DNA from 4 places in the Kitasatospora sp. MY 5-36 genome. Region 3 is predicted to be linked to each of the others. Evidence: riboswitches for the same ligand, from Rfam matches in the RefSeq annotation. Region 3 holds a riboswitch; each other region holds the start of a gene.

What was found. A riboswitch is a leader RNA that binds a small molecule or an ion and turns the genes downstream of it on or off. The one in region 3 is predicted to bind cyclic di-AMP.
Region 1: another riboswitch for cyclic di-AMP. It lies ahead of AE652_RS14805 (NlpC/P60 family protein); the one in region 3 lies ahead of AE652_RS19320 (M23 family metallopeptidase).
Region 2: another riboswitch for cyclic di-AMP. It lies ahead of AE652_RS17350 (LysM peptidoglycan-binding domain-containing M23 family metallopeptidase); the one in region 3 lies ahead of AE652_RS19320 (M23 family metallopeptidase).
Region 4: another riboswitch for cyclic di-AMP. It lies ahead of AE652_RS49170 (transglycosylase family protein); the one in region 3 lies ahead of AE652_RS19320 (M23 family metallopeptidase).

What each region holds. Positions count from the first base shown of each region.
Region 1 covers NZ_LFVW01000201.1:1,478-3,670, reverse strand. Annotated here, with positions in the region: gene AE652_RS14810 (C40 family peptidase) at 1-746, shown strand, start outside; cyclic di-AMP (ydaO/yuaA leader) riboswitch at 1,085-1,238, shown strand; gene AE652_RS14805 (NlpC/P60 family protein) at 1,249-2,193, shown strand, end outside.
Region 2 covers NZ_LFVW01000238.1:4,545-6,737, forward strand. Annotated here, with positions in the region: gene AE652_RS17350 (LysM peptidoglycan-binding domain-containing M23 family metallopeptidase) at 277-1,254, opposite strand; cyclic di-AMP (ydaO/yuaA leader) riboswitch at 1,257-1,457, opposite strand; gene AE652_RS17355 (MFS transporter) at 1,809-2,193, shown strand, end outside.
Region 3 covers NZ_LFVW01000275.1:9,456-11,648, reverse strand. Annotated here, with positions in the region: gene AE652_RS19320 (M23 family metallopeptidase) at 1-828, opposite strand, end outside; cyclic di-AMP (ydaO/yuaA leader) riboswitch at 841-999, opposite strand; gene AE652_RS19315 (YiaA/YiaB family inner membrane protein) at 1,195-1,485, shown strand; gene AE652_RS19310 (alpha/beta fold hydrolase) at 1,568-2,193, shown strand, end outside.
Region 4 covers NZ_LFVW01000101.1:15,205-17,397, forward strand. Annotated here, with positions in the region: gene AE652_RS08375 (hypothetical protein) at 1-267, shown strand, start outside; cyclic di-AMP (ydaO/yuaA leader) riboswitch at 718-888, shown strand; gene AE652_RS49170 (transglycosylase family protein) at 875-2,193, shown strand, end outside.

The DNA.
Region 1 (2,193 bases), on a different contig from region 3:
TCGCCGAGGTGGCGGGCGAGCAGTACCGCAGCGGCGGCATCGACCCGTCCGTCCAGCTGATGCTCTCCTCGGACCCGTCCGGCTACCTGGACAAGGCCTCCACCGTCCAGCAGGCCAGCACCAGTCAGGCCGAGGCGCTCAAGGGGCTGCTGGACCAGCAGCGCCGGCTGGACCAGGAGAAGACCGAGGCGGCCGCCGTGCTCGCCTCGCTGGACACCACCACCAAGGACCTGAACCAGGCCAAGTCGGACGTCAACACCAAGCTGAAGGCCGCCCAGGACCTGCTGAACTCGCTGAGCTCCGCCGACCGCGCCGCGCTGCGGGCCCAGCAGGCGCAGGACGACCGCGCCTCGCGCGGCAGCGACCGGGTCGACCTCGGCAGCCTGCCGCCGGCCAGCGGCTACGCGGCCACGGCGCTGGCCAAGGCGATGAGCAAGCAGGGCTCGCCGTACGTGTGGGGCGCCACCGGGTCGACCACCTTCGACTGCTCGGGCCTGATGGTCTGGGCGTACGGGCAGGCGGGCGTCTCGCTGCCGCGCACCTCGCAGGAGCAGGGCCACTACGGCACCCGGATCCCCTCGCTGGACCAGGCCCAGCCGGGCGACCTGGTGATCTACGGCCCCGACATGCACCACGTCGGGATGTACATCGGCAACGGCATGGTGGTCCACGCGCCGCACACCGGCGACGTGGTGAAGGTGATGAAGGCCGACGCGATGTCGATCAACACCATCCGCCGGGTCTGACGGACCGACACGCCCGGGGGGCTCCCGCGGGGGCCTGTGAAAAGCGCCACCCCCGTTCGGGGTGGCGTTTCGGGTTTCCGGCCCTTCGACGACCACATGGTGAGAACCGATCAGCCTTGTGTGCGTCAATGGTCACCATCGGTCATTTTCACAAAGGAACTTGGGTAATCTTCTGTCTTTTTTCTGACAAGGATTTGAACCGATCACGGTTCAGTTACTAGGGTCATGCTCCGAACCACCGCACTGTCGATCGCCCAGCCAGGGTGGCGGCGGTGGTTACCGTCGAGTTCGCAAGGCAGCGGGACAGGTCGAAGCGACTGTCCGACAGGGGAGCCCAGTGGTAGGGGGCGCTGCGGAGCGGAGCCGGGGAACCACGTTCCTCCGGGGTGAATCGGCGCCAGGTCGGCCGGTGGAACGGCCGTGAGGCGTCGTAGGGCATGCTTCCGGCCCGAACCCGTCAGCTCACCCGGTAGGCGGCCGTAGGAAGAAGGAGTCCGCCTTCGTGGCGTCCCATCGTCGTCCCAAGCCCGCCGGCCGCGCCCGGGTCTCGATCCTGACCGGCGTCGCCGCCGCAGCCGTCGTCCTCTCCGCGCAGGGTGCCCACGCGGACCCGCAGCCGACCAAGGAACAGGTCAAGGGGCAGGTCGACCAGCTCAACGAGCAGGCCGAGGTCGCGACCGAGAACTACAACGCCGCCCAGGCCAAGCAGCAGGACCTGGAGAAGCAGGTCTCCGGCCTGCAGGACCAGGTGGCCCGTCAGCAGGCCCAGGTCACCGAGCTCCAGGGCGGCCTCGCCGAGATCGCCGGCGAGCAGTACCGCAACGGGGGGATATCCCCCACCGTCCAGCTGATGTTCTCCTCCAGCCCGGACAGCTTCCTCAGCCAGGCCGACGCGCTGAACCAGGCCGGCAGCACCCAGAAGGGTCAGCTGAAGGAGCTCCAGGAGCAGCAGCGCAAGCTCGACCAGGACCGCAACGAGGCCCAGGGCAAGCTCGCCGAGCTGGAGTCGACCACCCAGCAGCTGAAGGCCTCCAAGGACGAGGTCCAGGGCAAGCTGAAGGCGGCCCAGGACCTGCTCAACACGCTGACCGAGCAGGACCGCCAGGCGCTGCGCCAGGCCGAGGAGAAGGCCGCCGCCGAGGCCAAGGCCAAGGCCGACGCCGCCCAGGCCCAGCAGCAGCAGGCCGACCGCGCCTCCCGCGACAACAGCCGCGGCAGCCTCTCGGCCCCCACGACCACCGCTCCGGTGAACGTGGCCCCCGGCAGCTCGCGCGGTGCCGCCGCGCTGTCCGCCGCCGCCTCCAAGATCGGCAGCCCGTACGTCTGGGGCGCCACCGGCCCGGGCTCCTTCGACTGCTCCGGTCTGATGGTCTGGGCGTACAACCAGGCCGGCGTGTCGCTGCCGCGCACCTCGCAGGCGCAGGCCTCGGCCGGCACCCGGCTCGGG
Region 2 (2,193 bases), on a different contig from region 3:
CGCCCGCGGGCGCCCGGAGATCCCGGCGACCCCCCTGCGGGACACCGGAGTTGACGCTTCGTTCGATCGCTCGAACACCCCGGCGGGCCCGGGAACGAAAGCGGCCGGCCCGGCCGCACGAGGAGGTCCTCATGCGGCCGGGCCGGCCTGGGCGTGTCCCGCGCCCATGTCCGCCGTGCGGCGATCACCCGGTCGAGCGGTCACCCGACATGACCATCCCGGGCGATCGGTTCGCCCGCAGCGGCGGTGGTTCCTGGTACCCCGGAGCTCTCGGGGTCAGAGCGCGACGCCGTGCGCGCGCAGGTAGGCGACCGGGTTGATGTCCGAGCCGTACTCCGAGCCGTTGCGGATCTCGAAGTGCAGGTGCGGGCCGGTCACGTTGCCGGTGGCGCCGGAGAGGCCGATCTGCTGGCCGGCGGTGACGGTCTGACCGATCCTCACGCCGATCGAGGAGAGGTGCGCGTACTCGGCGTAGTGGCCGTCGGCGAGCCTGATCTCGACCTCGTTGCCGTAGGCGCCGCCGTTGCCGGCCTTGACCACGACACCGTTGGCGACGGCGCGCAGCGGGGTGCCGGTGGAGGCGACGAAGTCCTGGCCGGTGTGGTGGCCGGAGGCCCACATCGAGCCGGCCACGCCGTAGGCGGTGCCGAGCCGCGGGCTCGCCAGCGGGGCGACGAAGCCGGAGGTGGCGGCGGCGACCGGAGTGGCGGTCACGGCCTGGGCCGGAACGGCGACCTGGAGCTGGGTCTCGAGCTGCGCGGAGGGCTTGGCGGCCTCGGTCTGCACCTGGACCTGGGCCTGCGGCTTGGCGGCCTGGGTCGCCGGAGCGGACGGCTTGGCGGGCTTGGCCGGGGCGGCGGGCTTCGCCGGGGCGGCGTCGGCGGCCGGGGCGGCGTGGCCGGACAGCGCGAGCTGCTGGCCCGGGAAGATCAGGTTCGGGTTGGCGCCGACGACCGAGCGGTTCTGCTCGTACAGCGCGTGCCAGCCGCCCTCGACGTTCTTGGCGTCGGCGATCTTGGACAGGGTGTCACCGCTGACGACGCGGTAGCTCTCCTGCGTGGCCTGGGCGGCCGGAGCGGCGGCCTGCGTGGCCTGCTTGGCCTCGGTGGAGGCGGCGACCGGAGCGGCCGGGGTGTGGGCCTGGGCGCTCATCGCGGTGACGAGCGGGAGGGCGAAGGACACACCGGTGACGGCGGTGGCGATGCCGATGCGGGCGGCGCGGGGCAGGGCGATACGACGAGCCTGTGCAGGCATGGAATTTTCCTCTCCGACGCCTGCGAGGTGAGCTGTCGGGTTCGGGCTGGAGTTGCCCGGCCGCTTGCGCGGCTTCACCCCAAGCCGGTCCTGGACGCCCGCGCCCTGAGGCGCGAACTCCGGTCCGGCGACTTACCTGTGGGTCCCCCGCTCCTGCCGTACAGAGTTCGTTTCGAACCACCGGGCAGCGGCAGGACTCGGCGTTCCACCCGGCGGATCCGTCCGGACTGGCCGGGCGGTCGCTGAACTAAAACCCATCCGTTCGGGTGAAGCAATGTCGATCTCTTGAAACGGCAACGATCCCCCCTGTCCCAGTGACCCTCCGCAGGCCCGGGCCCACGGTGCGTACACAACCCATTCACCGCCCGCCACTGATCCACGACCCTGCGCCGAGATCGGCCACGCCGCGCACCCGTCCGCTCACGCACCGCCAGCCGCCAACACACCCACCGGTGACCCTTGTCACGTGCGCCTCGGCAGCGCAGGATTCGCCCGTGGCCACCTCCGAGGCCGGCACCCTGCGCCTGGGCACCGCGCAGGGTCGCTGGGTACTAATGGCGACGGTGCTCGGCTCCAGCATGGCGATGCTGGACGGCACCGTGGTGAACGTCGCGCTGCCCCGGATCGGCGCCGACCTCGGCGCCTCCCTCGCGTCCCTGCAATGGACCCTGAACGCCTATCTGCTCACCCTGGCGGGCCTGATCCTGCTCGGCGGCGCGCTCGGCGACCGCTACGGGCGGCGCAAGGTCTTCCTGATCGGCGTGGTCTGGTTCGCCGTCGCCTCCGCGGCCTGCGCCGCCGCGCCGAACATCCACGTGCTGATCGCCGCCCGCGCCGTCCAGGGCATCGGCGGGGCACTGCTCACCCCCGGTTCGCTCGCCATGCTCCAGGCCGTCTTCCACCCTGACGACCGCTCGGCGGCGGTCGGGCTCTGGTCCG
Region 3 (2,193 bases):
CTGGAGCCAGGGCTCCGGGTCGACCGGGGCGCCGCCGCCGGGGCGGACCTCCATGTGCAGGTGCGGGCCGGTGACGTTGCCGGTCGCGCCGACCTTGCCGATCTGCTGGCCGGCGGCGACCTTGCCGGAGCCCTTGGTGATCGCGGAGAGGTGGCAGTACCAGATCTCGGTGCCGTCGGGCAGGGTCTCGACGATCCGGTAGCCGTACGAGCCGGCCCAGCCGGCCGAGGTGATGGTGCCCTGGCCGAGCGCGTGGACCGGGGTGCCGGTGTCGGCGGCGAAGTCCAGGCCGGTGTGCAGGTTGGCCCAGTAGCGGGCGCTCTGGCCGTAGTGGGCGGAGAGCCGGTAGTCCGTCACCGGGAGGGTGAGGGCGGCGGCCTTGGCCCGCTCGGCCTCCTCGGCGGCGCGCTTGGCCTCGGCCTCCTTGGCGGCGGCCTTGGCCTCCGCCTCCTGGGCGGCCTGGAGCCGGGCGGTCTCCTCGGCGGCGGTGCGCTGGCTGTCGGCCTGGTTCTGGATGCGGGCGGCGAGCGCGAGGCCGGGGTCGGCGGAGAGGGCGACCGCCGTCTCGTCCGGGGCCTCGATGGCGGGGGCGGCGGCCGGGGTCGCCGAGGTGAAGCCGGTGGCACCCAGGGTGGCGGCGACGGCGGTGACGCCGAGCAGCGGGGAGGTTCCGCGGGTCTGACGCGGCATCCGGTGGCGGTTGGTCTCGGCCTCCGCGGCGAAGTCCTCCGGGCCGAAGGCCTCGGGGCCGTCCGGGCCGGGGTGGTCGAGGAGCTGGGTACCGGCTGCGAAGCCGGCCGGGTGTGCCGGGGTGTGCGTCGACGCCACGGAGGCGCGCTCCTTTCCTTCCTTCGCGCCTACCGGGTTAGCTGACGGGTTCGGAGCAGGAAGGTCTCCTACGGCCGGGCCGGAGCCCCGCCGATTCACCCCAAGGAACGTGGTTCCCCGGCTCCCTGACCTGCCCGGAGGCCGGTCGGTGGGATTAGGCGACGGCGCACGGTGCCGTCTGGGTACGGCGTTGACAACCGCGCTGCGTTATCAAACGTTAATCCTAGGAGGCTCTGATTCCAAGCCATCCGTTCGGAACAGCCCCGCAGCAGGTGATCGGACGTCAACGAACGGTCCCTCATGCACGGCCCCATCTGAGTACGCCTACTCATGTGCGGCCCGGCCGGGCCGCAGCATCCTGACGCCATGAGCGCACCGATGCAGACCCGCACCACGGCCGCCTACTACCTCCAGGCCGTCCTGTCCTTCGCCCTGTCGGGCACCGCCCTCGCCGTGGGGATCGTCTACCTGCCGGTCGGCGGGTGGACCCGGGCCTTCCTCGGACTCGGCCTCCTCTTCACGGTCAGCTCCGCATTCACTCTGGCGAAGGTGATCCGGGACCGGCAGGAGTCCAACGACATGGTCACCCGGGTGGACCAGGCCCGGCTGGAGAAGCTGCTCAGCGAGCACGACCCATTCAAGGTCGAAGGGGTCTGACCACCCCTCCCCCTCTTCTCCGACGCCTCCGACGCCTCCGACGCCCGACCGCTTGACGGCTAAGGCTATTAGCCTTAGCTTTATGGCTATCGGCAGCACCGCCGATGCCCCGCACCGGCGGCCCGAGGAGGACCCCATGAACGGCACCATCACCCCGAACACCCAGTACCTCACCGTCCCCGGCGGCCGGATCGCCTACGACGACACCCGGCAGGGCGACGGCACCCCGGTCGTCCTGCTCCCCGGCATGCTCGACAGCCGGGCCGCGTACCGGCACCTGCGCCCGCTGCTCGTCGCCGCCGGCCACCGGGTCGTCACCATGGACCTGCGGGGCTTCGGCGAATCCTCGATCACCTGGGACGACTACGGCCCGGCCGCCCTCGCCGGCGACGTCCTCGCCCTGCTCGACCACCTCGGCATCGAGCGCGCCGTCCTCGCCGGGAACTCGTACACCGGGGCGACCGTCGTCAAGGCCGCCGGGGACGCCCCCGAGCGGGTCGCCGGGATCGTCCTGCTCAACGCCTTCGTCGAGAACCCGCCGCAGGGCGCCCTGATGCGCGGCGCCATGGGCCTGATGGGCGCCGCCCTCGTCCACTGGCCGGCCGCCTGGGGCTTCTACCTGCGCCGGATGGCCTTCCCCGGCGCCAGGCCCGCCGACTTCGACGCGTACGTGGACGGGCTGGTCGCCGCGCTGCGCACCCCGGGCCG
Region 4 (2,193 bases), on a different contig from region 3:
GCCCCGCTGGTGATCGGCCCGGAGGCGGACTCCGAGCTGCTCGCCACCGCCGCCGAGGAGACCGGCTGCCCGTCGGCCGCGCCGCTGGGCGCCTACCCGTCGGTCGGCCAGCTGATCGCCTCCACCTACCTGGCCGCGCTGCCCACGCCGTCCCCGGAGGACCTGGCGCGGGCCGAGGCGGAGGCGGCGGCCGCCGCCGAGGCCGAGGGGGTCGTGGAGGGCTCCCGTGGCGCCCACGCGGCCGCCGAGGGGCCTGGCGGACGATAAGGACACCGCGCGCGGGTTCGCGCGCACCGAAGGGCCCGGAACGGATCGCGTTCCGGGCCCTTCCGCGTACTTCCCCCACCCCGTCCGTCCCGTACGGGAGTCACCCGGCAATGAAGGGGAATGTCCGTTCTGGCGCTATTTGAAAGGAAATAGGGAGCGTGGATTCACATGCTCCGATCGCGACCGCTCCCCCACCCGCCGGAGTGCGCCACTCCGCGATTCGACGCACCGTCACGCCACTCCTGAGGCGGAGCCAGTTGTCGGCTTCCACAACAGCATTGCCTGAAAACGATCATTTACGATCATGGCGAGTGGCAATTTTGGCAGTTTCCACTAAACCGTGATGCACATCACAGTGGTTTGCAGTTTGAACTTAAGTCTGATTAACGTGCTCCCCGTTCGTGACCACACGAACCCGGTCATCCGCAACGCCGAGTCCTGCCGTCGGATGTCCTGGAAGCGCGAAAACGCACCACGGCAGGAGCGGGGGACCCACAGGTAAGTCGCCCCGGACCGCTCTCCGGAACGGTCCAGGGCTAGGGGTGAAGCCGTGCTCACCGCACGGCCGGGCAACTCCAGCCCGAATCCGACAGCTCACCTCGCAGGCGTGGGAGAGGACCACGTCTTCATGCTGCCCACCAACGGCACCCGTCTGTCCGGCCGTACCCGTCGCGTGATCGCCGCCCTCGGCGTCGCGGGCGTCGGCCTCACCGTCCCCTGCCTCACCACCGGCACCGCCTCGGCCGCCTCCGTCGCCACCTGGGACAAGGTCGCCCAGTGCGAGAGCGGCGGCAACTGGAGCATCAACACCGGCAACGGCTTCTACGGCGGCCTCCAGTTCACCTCCAGCACCTGGTCCGCCTTCGGCGGCACGGCCTACGCGGCCCGCGCCGACCTGGCCACCAAGGACCAGCAGATCGCCGTCGCCGAGAAGGTCCTCGCCTCCCAGGGCCCCGGCGCCTGGCCGGTCTGCTCGGTCCAGGCCGGGCTCACCAAGGGCGGCGCCGCGGCCGCCGTTGACACCTCGGCGGGTTCGACCGCCGCCAAGCCCGCCGCGCCCGCCCAGAGCGCCAAGCCGGCCGCTCCGGCCGCTCCGGCCGCGAAGCCCAGCGCCAAGCCCGCGCAGCCCCAGACCCCCGCCGCGAAGCCCGCCGCGCCCGCCCAGGGCGACGCGCAGGCCTCCACCGACTCCGCCGCCTCCGGCAACCGGAGCGACTGGGTGCAGCAGCGCCAGCAGCAGGCCCAGGGCGGCGACTACACCGTCGTCGAGGGCGACTGGCTGTCCGCGATCGCCGACCAGCACAAGGTGCAGGGCGGCTGGCAGCGGCTGTACGACCTCAACCGCGGCACCCTGACCGAGGGCCCGGACACCATCTACCCGGGCCAGCAGCTGTCCTTCGGCGGCAACGGCCAGGCCCGGGCCGGCCAGTCCTCCGCCGGCACCTCCGGCTCGGACTTCACCTGGTTCGACCGCTCGCAGAAGTCCGGCCAGTCCGCGAACGGCGGTGCCGTGAACGCCCAGCCGACCGCGCAGCCCGAGGCCCCGGCCGCCAAGCCGTCCACCAAGCCGGCCGCGAAGCCCGCCACCAAGCCCGCTCCGCAGCCCCAGGCCCAGACGCAGACCCAGACCCAGGCGCCGGCCGCGACCGGCAGCATGGCCGCCGCGGTCTCCTTCGCCGAGTCGAAGGTCGGTCAGGCGTACGTCTACGGCGGCACCGGCAACGGCGGCTGGGACTGCTCCGGTCTGACCCAGGCCGCGCTGCGCGCCGCGGGCGTCTCCGTCCCGCGCGTCGCCGCCGACCAGGCCGCCGCCAGCACCCACGTCTCGCTGGACAGCCTCCAGGCGGGCGACCTGCTGTTCTGGTCCAACAACGGCAAGGACTCCGGCGTCTACCACGTCGCGATCTACATCGGCAACGGCAAGTA